Regions from separate parts of the Paenibacillus sp. FSL P2-0173 genome, predicted to be linked through region 1. Evidence: riboswitches for the same ligand, from Rfam matches in the RefSeq annotation. Region 1 holds a riboswitch; each other region holds the start of a gene.
The links. A riboswitch is a leader RNA that binds a small molecule or an ion and turns the genes downstream of it on or off. The one in region 1 is predicted to bind cobalamin.
Positions count from the first base shown of each region.

Region 1 (6,243 bases):
GCTGTTTAGTGCATAATCAGTAACGGCGAGAAGGGGGGCTGCAATGAAGCTGACCGATACCACGGTCAATGAAGCCCATACTGCCCATAGGGTAGCCATAATCGGGATGGAGATTAGCAAATTGAGAAACAGCAGCCCTAAGAAAGTAAAAAGATTGCGTGCGAAGCTTCCCTGACGAAGCGGAGGAGAAGCGTTCCAGGCTGCATTGGGATCATCCAACGCTTCTCGGGCAATATCCTCCGGGTTACCCAGCTCATTGGCAATCTCACTTTCGCTTTTGCCATTAACCAACCCGTAGTCAAAATGCTGGCTCAAATCACTAAGCAGCTCATTGCGTACCTCTGCAGGGAGAGGAGAAAGACGCTGCTCTACCTCTGTAAGAAACTGTTTTCTATTCATCGGAATTCCCTTCCTCCAGTAGGCTTGCGACATGATGGACAAAATCATTCCATTCCCGCGTAAGTATTCTTGTATAATGGCTTCCAGTATCAGTCAGCCGATAATATTTGCGGGGAGGCCCCTCGGTCGATTCCTGTAAATACGTTGTGCAGTATCCTTCTGATACCAGACGGCGGAGCAATGGATATAGGGCTCCCTCAGCTACTTCAATATGACGGGAGACGGCTTGAGCCAACTCGTAGCCATAACGGTCTCTGCGTCCAATTAGAACTAGAACGCACAGTTCCAGTACCCCTTTTTTGAATTGGATGTTCACATTCACGAGCGGTGCTCCCTTCCTGGATGTTATCAATAATTCATAGGTGTCGTTCGGAATAAGGGGAAGAAACGTGTGTTTGTGCATAATTTGTCACGGGTACTAATTATAGAACAGTAGTCAGGTATAATTTAACATCATGTACTGATTAATGCAAGGTACTAAATTTTTAATAATAAAATATTTGTGCCAAAATGGGCAGATTTTCTTTCTTGAAGGCTTTATTGAATAGCGAATGTTGTAGAAAAAAGTATTTTTATTTGGAAATTACTCGAAATATGGCTGGAAGCACAAATAGGATGCTACTTTAATTTCATTCATTAAAATGATAGATTGTAAAGTATTCAATAGGGTTAAATATTACTTTTTATGAAGAGGTGGGTAAAGGGTGGATTGGAAAAATTGGTATATGGAACTGGAACAGGATGATGAGTCTTGGGATGTATCTGAGGAGATTGTTCTGCGTGGTGTAGTACATCTTAATTTTTGCGGGCAGCCCTCGGAAGTAGAAGTCGAATTTATCGTGGGGGCTGACTCCGAAGAACAGGCACAGACTATAGAAGAACCTACACAGTTGCAAAAAAACACATGGGAGCAGTATATGGAATATTCGTCAGCTATTCATCCTCAAGTGTTGGAGTCCATACACCATCATTATGCTGGCATAGTGGAAAAGTACCGGAATGCTTACAGTATATGGGGAGAGGACCCAGATGAATATGCGCCTTATGTGGAGCGGCCGGAACAATTGCTGGATCGAATACAGCTTGTGTCTATACTGATTTCCGACTCATCGGCAAAGGATGAACTGTATTTGAATTTTAGTTGCTCCTGGGATCAAGAACATGGCTTAGGCGTACATATGAAGCAGATGAAAATGGAGCATATTCAAGGCGTTTATACATTATATGACCTAGAATAAATCCCCCTTCCCGGCTTTTACCAAAAAGGGCCGGAAAGGGGAATAGGATATGGTGAAATGATGGTGCGATTCGATACGATAAAAAGATTAGTTGGATACAGCCAATGCAGCCCGGGCTGCTTGAGCCGCTTGTACCATTAGTCGCAAGGCGGCGATAGATTCCTCCTTGGTGCGGGTTTTCAGACCACAGTCCGGATTAACCCAGAACAAATCTGATGGCAGTACGCGCAGAGCACGCTGGATCATGCTTAGCATTTCAGATACATCGGGGATGCGCGGACTGTGGATATCGTACACGCCCAGACCGATGCCCTTGTCGTATACCTGATCTTCAAAGCTGACAATCAGTTCTCCGTGACTTCGCGAAGTTTCAATAGATATGACGTCGGCATCCATATCGGAGATGGACTGAATCATATGCTGAAATTCGGAATAGCACATGTGCGTATGGATTTGGGTCGCAGGTTCAACGGTGGCCGTGGTCATAAGGAAGGCTTGAACCGCCCAGTCCAGATAGGCTTGCTGTTGTTCTTTTTTCAGTGGAAGCCCTTCACGAATTGCAGGCTCATCGACCTGAATCATGCCGATGCCCGCTTGTTCCAGTGCCTCTACCTCTGCCCGTAATGCCAGAGCCAACTGTAAAGCAACTTGACTACGAGGAATATCGTTACGTTCAAAAGACCAGTTCAAAATGGTCACAGGGCCTGTAAGCATTCCCTTAACAGGCTTGGAAGTTAACGATTGGGCGAATGCCGTTTCTTCCACGGTCATGGGCTGATCAAAGGAAACGTCTCCGTATATAATCGGCGGTTTGACACAGCGGGAGCCGTAGGACTGCACCCATCCGTTTTGCGTAAAAGCAAAGCCGTTCAGCTTTTCGCCAAAAAATTCAACCATATCGGTCCGCTCAAATTCCCCATGAACAAGCACGTCAATGCCAATGTCCTCTTGAATATCAATCCATTCCTTAATTTGCTGTTGGATGAACGCCCGGTATTGCTCGGCTGACCATTCTCCTTTGCGATAGTGCAGGCGGGCCTTGCGGATCTCGGCGGTTTGCGGGAAGCTACCAATGGTCGTCGTAGGCAGTGGAGGCAACTTCAGCTTATTTTGCTGAATCTCACGACGCTCGGCGAAAGGAACGCTGCGTGACAGAGGCTCTTTTGCCAACAGGTCGGCCAGATCGGCAGCTGTCTGTACGCGTGCCGCTGAACTGTTGAAACGGGCTACCGCATCCGCACTTTGCTCAAGCTTGGCGAGTGCGGAAGGATCGTGTTTGCCAAGTGCAGCCGTCAGGACGGCGATTTCCTCCAGCTTTTCATCGGCAAAGGCCAGCGCTTGCACCAGCTCCTTGTCCAGCTTGTGCTCTGCCTCCAGGCTGACTGGCACATGCAGCAGACTGCATGATGGCTGTACGATAATCTGTGCGGCAGTGGTTTGTTCTGCTAACTGACCCAGCAGGGCAGCCACAGCGTTCAGGTCGCTTCGCCATATATTGCGCCCGTCAATAACCCCAGCGCCCAGCGTTTTTCCTTTAGGGAAGCCATGCTGCAATATATGCTGAAGATTTTCGCCATCATCATACACAAAATCAAGACCCAATCCCTGTACCGGAAGTGCGGACAGACGCTCATAATGGTCCAGGCTGCCAAAGTAGGTTTGCAGCATTATATTCAAGGAGGGCGCAGCTTGAGTCAAAGCTTCATAGACTTCCTGAATAATGTCCAAATCCTCTGCCGGGAATGAGGTGGTTAGGACAGGTTCATCGATTTGGACCCACTGAACGCCTTCTGCCGCTAGTTCAGACAGGATACGGGTGTACAGTGGCAGGAAGCTTCGTACGATGGCGGCCAAATCCTTACGGTCATAGCCTTTGGATAAGGTAACGAATGAATAGGGGCCGATGAGGACCGGTTTCCCATCAATGCCTAGTTCTTGTTTTGCTTCACGATAAGCCTGTAAGGGTTTATTTTCAGTGAACACCGGGACTGCGTTTGCCAATTCAGGAACGATGTAGTGATAATTGGTATTCATCCATTTGGTCATTTCACTGGCGGTTGCTCCCTTCTGTCCACGAGCGATCCCAAAATACACGGACAGAGGAACCGGTCCTGCGGGACGATGGTTGAACCGTTCGGGTACCAGACCGAACATTACAGATGTATCCAGCATGTGATCGTAATAGGAGAAGTCTCCGACAGGAATGCGATCAATCCCCTTGTCACGCTGCTTGCTCAGATGCTCCAACCGTAATCTTTTCATCTCCGTCTGCAGTTCGCTTTCGTTAATGCTGCCGTTCCAGAAGCGTTCCAGTGCTTTCTTCCATTCCCGGTTTTCGCCGATACGCGGATATCCCAGATTACTGCTAATCAAGCCGGACAATTCAGGCCATTCAATAATGGACATGTACTTTTCCTCCTAGTGGGTAGCTGTTTTATTTTTACGTACCAAAAAAGGCATTCTTCCCCCAGAGTTAAAAATAAGTAGGGGAAAGAATGCCTCCGTGATTAAAAAATCAAAAATACGGCGACTGCTCTTAACACCTCCCTATCTTCCGTAGGTACTTGCGATGTTGTTAAAATAGGCAGGTCTCCTGACTTACGGATCATGACTCTCAGCATTCCTTCCCGGTCTGTGGACCAGTGGATATATGAACAGCTGAAAGTTCCCCGTTTACAGTGGCGGGACCGTGCCGGATTTGCACCGGCTTCCCTTTTAAGCCTGATCTGAATAGAACAGACACCTATCTCCAAGCTATGCGGTTAAGGTATGACGAATAATTATGCACTCGTATACTTGTTCACCATCATAAGTGAAACTTACAGGATGCGCAATAGAAACTCCAATGGAAACAGTTAGCTATATAAAAAAAGACAAGCCTTACCCATGATGGGGGCTTGTCTTGGATATAGCATCTTGCCGGGTAAACTTCGCGTTAAGCCAATGAAACGGTATAGCCTGCCTGAATGCTGGCTTTTACATCTACCAGACGTTGGTTGCGACTGCCCCGGAAGGGAAGGGTCAGGTCCTTTTGCTGTTCTACAAAACGACCATCCACAATCACATCGCACAAAAGCGCTAGCTCCTGTCGTTCCTGATCTGTGAGTAGATCTTCATAGACAAAGCCAGTATAAGCCCACACGGTTCGGTCGGGACAGGCCTCGCGGAAGTCACGCACAAATTGCGAGCATTCTGCTGCTGAGAAAAACGGATCTCCCCCGCAGAGAGTCAGTCCGTCCAACAACGGATTATCCATGATGTCACGAATGACTTCCTGTTGTCGTTGGGGTGTAAATGGCTCACCTGCACGGAAGCTCCACGACGCTGGATTAAAGCATCCGGGACAGGCATGACGGCAACCGCTAATGAACACGACGGTGCGCAGGCCGTATCCTTCGTTCAGAGATTCCGGAATGTAGCCACACAAATTCACTTATGTTTCACCCGGTCTCGAACTTCTGCCTGTTTTGCAGCATTAAAGCGAACGGTATAATCTCCTGTCAGATATCCGGTTACCCGACGTAAGCGCTGAAAGTGTGTGTGCTCCTCATCTGTGCCACATTGGGGGCAGCTTGTCCCGATAATCCCTTCATAACCACATTCCGTACAACGATCCACCGGATGGTTGATGGAGAAGTAGCCAATGTTCTGATGCAGCGCGTACTGAACAATTTTAAGGAACGCATCCGGGTTATTCCGCGCATTGCCGTCCAGTTCGATGTATGAAATCGCACCAGCGTTGCAGAGGTTATGGAACGGAGCTTCCAAGCTGATTTTACGAGCAGCCGGGAGCGTATAATACACGGGAATATGAAAAGAATTCGTGTAATATTCTCGATCATTTACCTCAGGAATAATTCCGAAATCACGTTGATCCAGCAATGTGAACTTGCCCGACAGACCTTCGGCAGGCGTAGCGAACAATGTAATATTTAAATTGTGATATTCACTCATTCGATCGCAATACACGCGCATGGAAGTGATGATTCGCTGTGCCTCGCGGTATACGAAATCATCCTCCCCGTGGTGTTTCCCGTATAGTGCCTTCATGCACTCAGCCAGCCCGATGAACCCGATCGAAAGCGTACCGTGCTTTAGTACGCTTCCCACCTTATCATCTGGCGCCAGTTCTTCTCCACCTTCCCATACCCCTTCGCGCATCATAAAGTCCGAAGCTTTGGCCGGCTGGCTGGTCTGGATTTGATAGCGATGGATTAGGCCATCCACCGCAATGCGCATAACTTCTTCCAGTCTCGCATCAAAGCGATCACGGTCAGGTGTCAAGCGTTTGCCTGTGCAAATACCATACTCAATGCCAAGCCGCACCAGATTAATGGTATTGAAGGAGAGATTTCCCTTGCCACTCTGCCGATTTCTACCGAAACGGTCAGAAATGGTGCGGGTACGGCAACCCATTGTCGCTATAATGGTATCCGGGTCATCAGCACGGTAAAAAGGCAAGTTGAAGGTGGCATCCACATTCACAAAATTGGGATACATCCGTCTGCTAGAGCATTCTACCGCCCGTAAGAACAAATCATAATTGATGTCGCCTTCTGCCTGGTTGATTCCCTCTTTGCATTGGAAAATATGCTGCGGAAAAATA
Region 1 covers NZ_JBBOYK010000003.1:360,088-366,330, reverse strand. The annotation lists gene MKX30_RS18040 (DUF1700 domain-containing protein) at 1-399, opposite strand, end outside; gene MKX30_RS18035 (PadR family transcriptional regulator) at 392-721, opposite strand; gene MKX30_RS18030 (DUF6985 domain-containing protein) at 1,104-1,637, shown strand; gene metE (5-methyltetrahydropteroyltriglutamate--homocysteine S-methyltransferase) at 1,725-4,043, opposite strand; cobalamin riboswitch at 4,204-4,399, opposite strand; gene nrdG (anaerobic ribonucleoside-triphosphate reductase activating protein) at 4,573-5,070, opposite strand; gene MKX30_RS18015 (anaerobic ribonucleoside triphosphate reductase) at 5,067-6,243, opposite strand, start outside.

Region 2 (6,243 bases), 220 kb from region 1:
TACGTACGTGTGAATTGCCGGATAAACGGGCATACCGAACGTAGTCCTCCTGACAGGCTTTTTGAACCAAACTACGGATATACCGGACATAGCCCGCCCACCGTACCGCAATAATCGCAAGGGTCATGTTAACAAAACCCGGGCCCAAAATGCCCACAATTGCCACCGTTAAAATAATATCAGGAAAAGCCAATACGCCATCGATTCCCCGCATGATCAGCTGATCTACACGTCCACGCACATAACCAATGAGCAACCCTATAGGCAGACTGAAGCACAGCGTAGCTACAGTAATTGCACATGCGATTAGCACGCTCGTCCGAATCCCGTAAATTAGCCGTGATAGCACATCCCGACCCAGATGATCCGTACCGAAAGGATATTTCCGACTGGGTGGTGCCAGACGGTTCAAAAGATCCACTTGAAGAGGATCATGAGGAGCGACCCATGGAGCCAATAACCCAAGCAGCACGATCAGACCAAAAAGTACGCCTCCTGCCAGCAAGCTCCCTTGAAAGGAAAGCCGTATCTTTTTCATTTTCAGCTTCCCCCTTAACGCAAACGTAGCCTCGGATCTATCGCCGTCTGGACCAAATCCACCAAACACTGAACACCTACAATTAAAAATACGGCAAAAATAACATACCCCTGAATCACCGGATAATCTCGCTGGGTAATCGCATCTATAAAATACTTACCTAACCCCGGCCATGAAAAAATGGTCTCGACGATGACATTACCTGCCAGCATAAATGATAGATTGGTACCTAGCAGTGTAATCATAGGCAGAACCGCATGCTTAAATATCTCAAAAAACAGGATATGCATACGTGAAAAGCCTCGAGCCTTCGCTGCTTTCACAAAATTCCGGTCACCCAGCTCCAGCATTTGAGCGCGCAGTACACGGGCTTGCACCGCTCCCAAACCTGCGCCAAGAGTCAGCGCTGGGAGCACTAGATGTGTCCAGTCCTCCCTTCCCATGGATGGGAGCCAGCCCAAGCGAACGGAGAATAGATAGATCAACAGAAAACCAAGCCAAAAAGAGGGAATCGACGATCCCAGCAGGGCAAACAGCCTGCCCAGACGATCCAGTGGGCCGCTGATTTTTAGCGAGGCAGCCAGTCCCAGCCCCAGCGTAAGCACCGTCATGACGGCAAAGCCCGCAGCAGCTAGCTCCACAGTAGCAGGCAGTCTGTTCCATAGTTCGGCTAGCACGGATTCCTTGGATACATACGAGGTGCCCCAATGCCCCGTGAACACATCTCGCAGCCAGTTCACATATTGAATATGAAGCGGCTCGTTTAAGCCCAGTTCCTGCCGTAGCGTCGTCAACGCCTCCTCAGAGGCAGGGACATTATGCGCGGTGAGCAAAATAGTAGCAGGGTCACCAGGAGCGAGCCGCATCAGTACAAAAGTCAGCGTGGATACAACGAATACAATGATGAGCAGCTGCGCCACACGTTCCAGTATAAAACGAATCATAGGATACGCAGCTCGTTATTCCGTAATATCAGATTGCGCTGTAATGTAGTAATACTCGATCGGATGGGGTGTAAAACCCTCCACCCCTTTTTTCACACCAAACACATTATCAGGATGCACAATGAACGACTGTGGCAAATCCGCATTGATGATATCCAGCGCTTGTAGTGTCACAGCATTACGCTGCGCTGTATCCTTCGCCAGCTTCAAGCTGTTAAGAATACTCTCTAGCGGTTTGGAACTATACCGGCTTACATTGGCTTCGCTTTTCGAAGAATAAAACATGTCCATAAAATATTGCGGCTCTCCTGTATGAGCAGTAAGCATACTGTACATAGCAAAATCCCAATCGTTTTTGGTCAACGCCTCGTCGATATTTTCCACCTTGCGAATCTTGACCTGGATTCCCTCTTTCAACAATTGGCTTTGGATGACCTCAGCCATAACAGAGAGCTCCGGACGCTGAGGGAAAGTCAGCAGCGTAACCTCGAACGGCTTGCCTTGCTTAGTCCATGTCCCTTGGGCGTCCTTCTGCCAGCCATCCTTCGTCAACAGCTGCTCTGCCGTTCCCCCCAGCGCTTTACGCTCAACTTTACCAAAGGGAAGAATGCTCGGGAATGGGCTGCTTGCTTCCGTACCGAAGCCCCTCATGACGGCGCTCACAATCGATGTGCGTGGAATCAGGCTGTCCACCACCTTACGGTTCGCCGCATCCTTGAATACTGGCGATTCCATATTGTACACGATCATATGGGTGCGCAAGGAGGGAGCCGACAGCACTTGTAGCTTGTCATTCTTTTTCAGTACCTCTGCATTATCAACCGGAATATCCGTCGCTACGTCCACCTCGCCGGATTGCAGCGCCATCAGACGCGAATTCCCGTCCGTAATGAACTTCATCGTCGCTTCAGCCAGTCGTGCCTTCTCGCCCCAATATCCGTCATAACGCTCTACGACCAACGATTGGTCCTTGTTGAACGCTTTGATTTTAAAGGCGCCTGTCATCGCTGGGTAACTCTGCTCATCTTTCATCGATGCCACATCCAGTACAATTGTCGATGGATCAGCTAGATTGGACACCAGCGCCGCGTTCGGCTGGTTTGTCGTGATTTTCAAAGCCAGCGGGCCGCTTACATCAATGGACTTCACATTCAGTAAATCCTTCGCCAGATGGCTTTTCTCGATAGAGCGCAGCAAAGACGCTTTTACACCTGCTGCATCCATACTCTTTCCATCATGAAAAGTGACTTTATCCTGCAAGCTGAACGTCCAAACTGTAGGACTATCCTGCTTCCACTCCTTTGCCAGCCAAGCCACAGGCTCCAGCTTTTCATTCAAACGTACCAGTGTCTCACCTGCACCGGATCGCATCACATCCCAGCTATTATCTCCGTGCGGGTCAACGCCTGACGGTTTCCATGTATACGCCATTATCAGCTTTTTACCTGTCGCTGTTTGTTGTGCTGACGCGTTTTCACCCTTGCCGGAGCTATCCGACGTCTTATTGCTGGTACATCCCGAAAGAGCCATAACTGCCAGAAATAGCATCACCCCTGTACATATCAACCATGAACGCCTGCTACGATTGCTAATCATTCAATGAATCCCCCTCTATCTTGTAAAATCATATAAACCTAACGCAAAACGCGAAAAAAGCATTCCGGACCACTTGATCAGCAGTCAGAAATGCTTTCATTATAAAATGTCAAAACTCACCTCGAAGCCAACTCCAAAAACATAGAAGGGATCAGATCGGTTTCAGACATTCCGTATGCAGCACGCCTAACCACCTCCCCAGCATCCCGTGGGTCTGACAGTGATGTCAAAACAGGCAGGTCTCCTGACTCCAGGCGCATCTTTCAGGCCTTCCCGGTTCTTCACAGTTCCAGTGGCTGTTCTGAAAGCTCCAGCAGTATCCTGCTGATGCCTGTATACAGTGGCGGGTCCGTGTCGGAATCTACCGAACTTCCCTTTTAAGTGAACACGCTCAACAACCATCTACATGGTCTCAACAAAACCTCGTACATAGAGTCGTCCGGCTCACACCTGTTTTCTTCCTTTATTTCTTTCCATTACGATCTTATTTTGTTGTCACAGGCTTGTCAATAAATGCTGCACAATAATTTAAATTTGAACGATGTGGCGAGAATGAAGGTGATGTCTATTCATTGCGTGCACGAAATGAACGTGCTAAAATTAGGTATAGAGATAATCATCGTGTCCGTATACTAAAAAGAGTCTTCGCCGCGCCAACGGCAAAGACTCTTAGGACTTGAAAGGCTGTGGATCACCACCACGGCGCGCTGCATAACTAAATGTTAATGCAAACGAAACCCACCGTTAGGGGCCAACCTAATTACGCGGTGGGTTTTCGCTTGTTCCGAAATTTTCGACGTAGCCAGCGATAAAGTTTACGAATACTAAACACCAGGCTTAGTAACGTAACCACCCAACGCAACACATCGTAGCACGACACAAGTGTGACCATCGGCTTCACCCCCTTTCGGGAAGCTGCACCGTAGTCCGAAAACATCCACCACTATTCAAAATCCATAAGGTAAATTATACCACTGCCTCGCCCACTACTCTAGCAAATTCCTCTAGTAAATAAATCAACTTAAGAGTTAACTTTAGCGCCACTGCACAGTCGGACAGGGTCAATATCTATATGTCCCCAGACGGCAAGGGTTTATTTATTCCTAATCATCAAACCTTCTGTGGAACCTCCTGAACCGTCACGCTTTTGACCGAGTCCCCTTGTTTTCTCGTCAAAACGATGTTCAAGACAATCGCTGTAATCGAGCCTGAAACGATACCATTTTGCAACAGCATTTTGGCAAAGCTCGGCAGCTGGTCGAACATTTGTGGCAGAACGGCAGAGCCTAGGCCCACGGCAATACTGCATGCTGCGATCAGCAGATTGCTTTCCTTCCGCAGATCCACTTCTGACAGAATAGACATGCCTGATGCAGCGACCGAGCCGAACATGACGATCATCGCCCCGCCCAGCACAGCGTTAGGAATCACTGTCGTTAAAGCAGCCAGCTTAGGCAGCAAACCGAGAACAACCATGATACCGCCCGCAGCAAAAATAACGTTGCGCGATTTGACGCGTGTGAGTGAGATCAGACCCACATTTTGCGAGAAAGCTGTATAAGGAAACGCGTTAAAAATACCCCCAAGCATGATCGCAAGTCCCTCGGAACGCAGACCATTGACGATCTGCTTCTGCTCCACCTTCTGATCAATCGCTTTGCCTACTGCCAGATAAACGCCCGTAGACTCAACCATACTGACAATATTGACGATAATCATCGTACAAACTGCCATAATGCTAAACTCTGGCTTACCAAAATAAAACGGCTGTGCAACACTCACCCATGAGGCCTCCGCCACGGGAGCAAAATGCACCATTCCCATTCCATAAGCAACCACTGTGCCCGCGAACAAACCAATAAGCACGGAAATCGAGCGCAAAAAGCCTTTTGCCAACCGATTCACAAGCAGAATAACCAGTAGTGTGACTAACGCCAACAGTAAATTACGTGGCTGTCCAAAGTCCGAACTGCCCTGGCCCCCTGCTACATTGTTCATCGCCACCGGAATAAGGGATAGACCGATAATCGTAACGACCGAACCCGTAACCACCGTCGGGAAAAAGCGTAGCAGCTTGCCATACAACGGTGCTGCTAACACCACAAATATACCAGACAAAATAATGGCACCATACGCTGTCGCTAAATTTGAGGTCGAAGCAATCGCGATGATGGGCCCTACTGCCGTAAACGTACAACCTAAAATGACAGGCAGTCTACTACCGAAAAAGCGTGTGCCCATAATCTGTAATAACGTAGCAATCCCGCAAGTGAACAGATCGGCAGCCACCAAATAAGCCATCTGGGCTGGCGTCAGGTGCAATGCTCCCCCTACAATTAGAGGTACAGCAATTGCTCCAGCGTACATCGCCATGACATGCTGGAAGCCCAGCGCGAATAACTTTTGTTTACTTAACATCCCACATTCTCCTTAACGGGAGGAATCACCGCGCCAGCTTCCTCTATAAAATGAACCTCGCCTGGTGCCATGGAAGCGATACGCGCAAGAGAGCGCACAGCAATGCCTCTTTGCTCCAACAGTCCACGGCCTTCCTGGAAGCTCTTCTCAATCACACTGCCAACCCCGGCCAGCTCCGCTCCTGCTTCCTTCACAATATCCGTAAGTCCGACCAATGCTGCGCCAGTAGCCAAAAAATCATCTACGATCAGCACATGGTCGCTGGCATGGAGATATTTTTGGGAAATACTCACCTGATAGGTTTCCTGCCGAGTGAACGAATGAACCTCTGCGAAGTATACCTGCTCATTCAGCGTGATTGCTTTCTTTTTCTTCGCATAAATGAAAGGGACCCCCAAGGCAATAGCAGTAGCCATAGCAAATTGAATACCACTAGCTTCAATTGTAAGCACCTTGGTGATCGGAGCACTGCCGAAAAGGCGTGCAAACTCCTTACCAATCTCCAATGCTAATGCTGTATCTACCTGATGATTCAAAAATGAATCTACCTTTAGTACGGTATCAGATAAAATTTGTCCCTCTTGACGAATACGTTCCTCCAAAGCTTTCATTATGCGAGTATCGCTCCTTCTGTACTTTAAAATAGTATAAAACCTGCCAAAACCAAAAAAAGGACAGGCTCCCTTGAGTTGTTTCTCAAGTGAAGCCTGTCCTTGGGGTTGTAATCCCTGACGGATTGGCGCACAA
Region 2 covers NZ_JBBOYK010000003.1:580,740-586,982, forward strand. The annotation lists gene nikC (nickel transporter permease) at 1-538, opposite strand, end outside; gene nikB (nickel ABC transporter permease) at 553-1,482, opposite strand; gene MKX30_RS19010 (ABC transporter substrate-binding protein) at 1,498-3,078, opposite strand; cobalamin riboswitch at 3,296-3,499, opposite strand; gene MKX30_RS19015 (nucleobase:cation symporter-2 family protein) at 4,189-5,496, opposite strand; gene MKX30_RS19020 (xanthine phosphoribosyltransferase) at 5,490-6,107, opposite strand.
Region 2: linked by a shared signal. The riboswitch ahead of MKX30_RS19010 (ABC transporter substrate-binding protein) and the one ahead of metE (5-methyltetrahydropteroyltriglutamate--homocysteine S-methyltransferase) in region 1 are both predicted to bind cobalamin.

Region 3 (6,243 bases), on a different contig from region 1:
CGTTCAAACCAGTTTGTCGAGCAATTTTGTGTGCGGAGGCATAAGCTCGTCCAGTAGCGAGGGTAACCACCACACCTTTCGCTACAGCAGCTTCTAATGCCTGTTGTGTCGCCGGTGTAACTTCCTTCTGGTCGTTAATGAGTGTATCATCAATATCAATGGCAATTAATTTATACATATCGGTATTCTCTCCTTTATCTCTATCATGGGGCAATGTTAAAATTGTATCTTATAATATTCAAAATGACAATATCGCAATGAAAAGGGGACGGCCCCTATAAGAGCCTGTCCCCTTATAACCACTGAAGTATTGGCTTGAAACGATGGGAAAAAGTAACGGTTAGTCTTCCAAAAATACAAGTCCAACAAAATCGTCCAGCTCGATATTACCAAAATAGTGCTTCAAATCGAGAGAGGATAAGGCTTGACGTACCTCACCTTCATCATAGCGCTTGCCACGCAGGATATTTTCAATATCAGCAACGTCACCCACGCCGAAGAAATCCCCATAGATTTTAATATCACGGATATAGCCTTCCTTAAGATCCATGCGGATATCAATAATGCCGACCGGAAATTTACGTGTGTGCTTGATATTGCTCTCGGGGGACAGACCGTAGTTCCAATCCCACGATTGGTAGCGTTCTTTGGATATTTCATGGATTTTGGCCCAATCGGTATCGGTGAGCTTATATTGAGGTACCTGATCCAATTCTGCACCGAATATGAAACGCAGCAGTTCCTCGCGAAATTGCTCTATGGTCATCTCACGGTCCATCAGTTCGCTGATGTTAGCCACGCGACTGCGGACGGATTTAGTGCTTTTGGATTTGAATTTTTCGGGATTGGCATGCAACGATGCAGCCACATTGTCCAGATTCAGGTTAAACATCAATGTACCGTGGCTGAACATCCGTCCGCGTGTGGCAAATTGGGCGTTTCCTGAAATTTTACGTTCTCCGACCTGCAGATCGTTGCGGCCTGTCATTTCAGCTTCTACTCCCATTTGGCGCAGGGCATCAATAACAGGTTGCGTAAATTTGAGGAAATTATGAAAGGACTCCCCGTTATCCTTGGTAATAAAGCTGAAATTTAAATTACCGAGGTCATGATATACAGCACCGCCGCCGGACAGGCGACGAACGACTTGAATATTGTTATCTCTGACAAACTCGGCATTGATTTCTTCAATGGTATTTTGATGCTTGCCTATAATAATAGAAGGCTGATTAATGTAAAACAGCAAATAGCTGTCGTCCAGCGGTAGATGCTTGAGCGCGTATTCCTCAATGGCAAGATTAATGGCTGGATCGTGTATCCCCTGGTTGTCGATGAACAGCATGTCCATTCCTCCGTATATAAACTGTGTAATTTATGTGTGCCTCCTTCTATTGTAACCCAAGTGAGCCATGTACAAAAGCTCATTTGCATTGACGGGACGCAAAAAGCAGCCTCATAATGGAGCTAAATGATTGGGAACGGCCGGAAAGGATGAGAGGTAATGATAGAGGTTTACGGTCATGGCGGTGACAGGGAAACAGCTGCGGCGACATTCGGCGGGGCTGCTGCTGATTTTGTAGATTTTAGTGCAAATATTAATCCGCTTGGTCCACCGCCGGAGGTGCTTGAGGCGCTGCAACACTCATTTGACACTGTGATTCGCTATCCAGACCCTGGGCATCGGAATTTTAAAAATATGCTAGCACGGCGACTGCATGTTCCACCGGAGTCGTTAAGTATCGGAAACGGAGCGGCTGAAAGTATGGCGCTCCTGCTATTGGGACTGGCTCCTAAGCGTGTGGGTACAGTGGAGCCGTGTTTTTCAGAATATGCGGAGCTGGCTGGCAAATTCGGAGCTGAGGTCAACCGGGTGTACGGGAAGGCCTCGCTTCAATGGAAGGCGGACGTGGAGGACATCCTTCAGCTCATGGAGCAGGTAGATGTTTTGTTTCTTGGGCAGCCGAATAATCCAAACGGTGTGCAATATGGTAAGCAGGAGCTGTGCGAACTGGCAGAAGCGGCTGGCAAAACGGGTACCGTGCTGGTGGTGGATGAAGCATTCATTGATTTTATCCCGCTGGAACGGCGAATCTCACTACTGCCTGTGCTGGATCGTTATCCTCATGTGATTTTGATCCGGTCAATGACCAAATTTTATGCCATTCCTGGCTTGCGATTGGGCTATGCGATTGCTCATCCAGACTATATCCGGCGAATGACGGCCAAACAGGTGACCTGGAGTGTGAATGGATTGGCGTTGCTGGCTGGGGAAGCGTGTTTGAGAAGTGGGCAAGCATATGAGCACCAAACACAGGAGCTGATTGCTACGGAGCGCAACCGCCTGTTGACCGCCTTGGCGGAATGGGGCTGCGGTGTTGTTCCCGGCGAAGCCAATTACGTGCTGGCAAGGGCGCCGGGTACGTGGAGCGCATCGGCGATTCAGCAGGCGCTTGGACAACGCGGAATTCTTATACGTAGCTGTGCTATGTATCCGGGACTGACGACGAGCCATTTTCGAATTGCGGTCAAGGATGCAGAAGCCAACGACAGGCTGCTGTCTGTATTGGGTGAAGTGCTGGAGGAGGAGCAGCGGCGTGACAGTTAGCTTGATTATCCTGGCAGCCTATCTTTTGGACAGGCTGATCGGTGACCCGAGGTGGTTGCCACATCCAGTCATCGGTATGGGACATGCCATTTCAGCATTGGAAAAAGCGATTCGCCGCCAGGCCCGAAGTGACCGGGGGTTGAAACGTGCGGGTATACTGCTTCCACTCATTGTGGCGGGAGGCTCCTTTACGCTCGCCTGGGCGCTATTGCACTTGCTTGCCTGGATTCATCCGTGGTTGTCTGTCGGCGTAGAAATGGTGCTGATTGCGACCACGATTGCTTCCAAAGGACTAAAGGACGCAGGAATGGCAGTATACCGAGCGTTGCAGGCGGATGACCTGGCTGCGGCACGGCGGGAGCTGGGCATGATAGTTGGGCGGGATACGCAACAGCTTGATGAGCCTGAGATTGTACGCGGTACCGTCGAAACGGTCGCTGAAAATATCGTGGACGCGATTATTTCCCCGCTTTTTTATGCCTTGATCGGGGGAGCACCCTTGGCGCTGGCTTATCGTGCTGTGAATACGCTCGATTCCATGGTTGGCTACAAAAATGAAAAGTATCTGCATTTAGGCTGGGCTTCAGCACGTCTGGATGATGTCGCTAACTACATTCCGGCACGCCTGACAGCGGCAATGCTTGTGGTAGCGGCGTGGATGTACAAGCGAGATGCTGCAAGAAGCTGGCGCACAGTCAAGCGAGACGCTCGTCTGCACCCAAGCCCGAACAGTGGCTTCCCGGAATCGGCTGTTGCCGGTGCACTGGGGATTCGTCTTGGAGGCTATAATGTGTATCATGGCGTGCGCTCCTTTCGTGCATACATGGGCGATTGGATACGACCGCTAGAGTCGAAAGATATACGGCATACGATCCAGCTGATGTTCGCCGTGTCCAGTATGTTTGTAGGATTGTGTTTGTTAGGAGCCGCAGGTTGTTTTGCCTTGGGATGGGTGCGGTGAGGAGTGACACACTGAATAATGATCGAGCAGGAAGTGACATGATCTTGAAACAAGATATAGCAGCAAAAAGGACAGTAGAATACTCACAAAGTCCGAACTCACAGGAGGATAAGGTGCCGTATGATGCTAAAGAAGATCTGCATTGGGACATGGAACTTGTGTTAGTTCGTCACGGCACAACCTTATGGAACAAGGAACGTCGATATCTGGGACACTCCGACTTAGGTTTGCTACCGGGAGCAGAGCAGGAATTAAAGCCTTTGCAAGAAAAATTACAAGGGCAGTCCTTTGCTCGAATCTATTGCAGCGATTTAATGCGATGTCGCCAGACCTTGCAGATCATTGTGCCGGAATCAGAATTGACGTCTGGAGGTTCCCTATCTACTATGTCTCCTATGATGGAACCACGTCTGCGAGAGCTTCATTTTGGTGAGTGGGATGGAAAAACGTATGACATGCTCAAGGATGTGTCGTTGTATCGCGCTTGGATTGATGAGCCGCAACGGATAACCCCTCCTGGAGGAGAGTCTTGGGCAGATTTTGTGAATCGTCTACGGAAATTTCTTGACTCTCTGTATGAATGGCGTGTTGCTATGGAAGTTCAACCCATGGATTTGACTGCTGCGCCACCCTCTGTTTTGGTCGTTACGCATGGTGGCGTAATTCGTCAGTTAGCTTGCATGCTGATACCGGGCCATGATTTTTGGAGTTTGAATCCGAAGCCGGGAGAAGCATTTAGGATTCAATTGAGGCTGGCAGGACGGCACAATTACATAGCAGAAATGCTTCCTCATTAGGTTAGACACCTGCGGATAAAGAGGCTGTTTGGGTTGTAAGCCGCCTCTTTTTAACCTATAATCATCAAGTAAAAGAACGGCTTGACTACCACTTATCAAATATCCAGCAGACGAGGTCGGCGCAGTGTGATGAAACTATGGTTTCCCTTGCCTGCGCTGTTAAAAGGGAAGTCGGTGTAAGTCCGGCGCGGTCCCGCCACTGTAAATGGAAACATGCCCGTTAGTCCTGCTTTATGTGCTACTAAGCATATGAAGGAATTTCAGGACATGTATCTTACCATAAGTCAGGATACCTGCCCGTCCGCCTGTCACCATAATCCTTCGAGGAAAGGATGACGTGTTCGCAGTGACTGTCCGTGCGGAAAGAAGCTGCCGCCTGCGCACGATCTGCGCTAACGTGACCCCTGTGTCCTGATATAAGGATGCGGGGTTTTTTTTGATAGGAAAAGAAGGCTGGATTTAGAAGATATCTGATGATGCTCAAGTAACGCTCTTAACGATTTTTTTATGAAGGGGTGCAAATCATGGCAGGAAAAAAAATAAAGGTTTGGACAACAGGTCTATTGGTTCTGATTTTGGCAGTTGTGCTGAGTGCATGTGGCACTAATGGAAAAAATGCTGAAAATAAAGAGAATCAGACTTCTTCACAGCAGCCAGGAAAGACCGTAACTGCACAAGAGCCTCCGGGCAAAACAGTTTACCCACTCACGGTTAAGGATACAACAGGACAGGAATTTACATTCAAAAAAGCGCCGGATAAAATCGTTTCCGTCTCCCCGGCAGAAACCGAGGCGCTGTTCGCCATCGGGCTGGATAAGGAAATTGTTGGCGTCTCCGACTACTCTGATTACCCGGAAGCAGCTACGAAAAAGCCTAAAGTGGGCGGTATTATGAAACCGAACGAAGAGGCGATCATTGCTGCGAACCCGGAAGTCGTTTTTGCAGGGATATCACTTAGTGAACAGGCTACGACCAAGCTGCGCGACATGGGAATTATGATTTTTAAAACGGAACCGAAGACAGTTGAAGATGTCATGGCTAACATCGAATTGTATGGAAAAATCACCGATCATCAGAAAGAAGCAAGAGCGGTGACCGACAAGATGAGAGCAGATGTAGCGGAAGTGAAAGAAGGAATTAAAAATATCGGTAAAGGGCAGAAGCTGCGGGTATACGTCGAGTTCTCACCAGGCTGGACAGTTGGTAAAGGCGAGTTTATGGACGAGCTGATTACGTTGGCGGGCGGCGAAAATGTAGGCGCCACGCAGAAGGGGTGGTACCAAATTAGTGAGGAAAATATTATTGCTGCGAACCCTGACGTGATTTTGTACAGCAAAAGTGTCAAGGACGACAAAACTGGTCAAACGCTCGGCGAAATTATTAAAGCTCGCAGTGGATGGGATCAAATATCGGCTGTTCGCCACAACCGGGTGTTTGCCGTGGATGATAATTTGATCAGTCGTCCGGGTCCACGTGTAACGGAAGGTCTCAAGGAAGTGGCCAAGGGCGTGTATCCTGAAATTTTCAAATGAACCGTAAACTGATCGGCTTTGGAGGAACAGGTCTTGTCCTGCTGTTACTGACGCTATTGCTCTGTCTTGGCATCGGCTCGGCCAAGCTTCCGGTCAGCCAGATCACGGGCATTCTGGTTAACCACCTTCCATGGTTAGGCGATACGTTTACACCGGATTGGAATACATCCTCAGAGCAGATTATTTTGAAGGTCAGATTGCCACGAGTGTTACTGGGAATGTTGGTAGGAGCAGCGCTGGCGCTGGCGGGAGCCGGATTTCAGGGTGTGCTGCGTAATCCTTTGGCTGATCCGTATACACTGGGGGTATCCTCGGGGGCTTCGGTAGGAGCGGCAGTACTGATTTATT
Region 3 covers NZ_JBBOYK010000002.1:924,826-931,068, reverse strand. The annotation lists gene MKX30_RS14605 (Cof-type HAD-IIB family hydrolase) at 1-178, opposite strand, end outside; gene MKX30_RS14600 (lipoate--protein ligase) at 341-1,342, opposite strand; gene cobD (threonine-phosphate decarboxylase CobD) at 1,502-2,605, shown strand; gene cbiB (adenosylcobinamide-phosphate synthase CbiB) at 2,595-3,566, shown strand; gene MKX30_RS14585 (histidine phosphatase family protein) at 3,605-4,363, shown strand; cobalamin riboswitch at 4,485-4,678, shown strand; gene MKX30_RS14580 (ABC transporter substrate-binding protein) at 4,888-5,895, shown strand; gene MKX30_RS14575 (FecCD family ABC transporter permease) at 5,892-6,243, shown strand, end outside.
Region 3: linked by a shared signal. The riboswitch ahead of MKX30_RS14580 (ABC transporter substrate-binding protein) and the one ahead of metE (5-methyltetrahydropteroyltriglutamate--homocysteine S-methyltransferase) in region 1 are both predicted to bind cobalamin.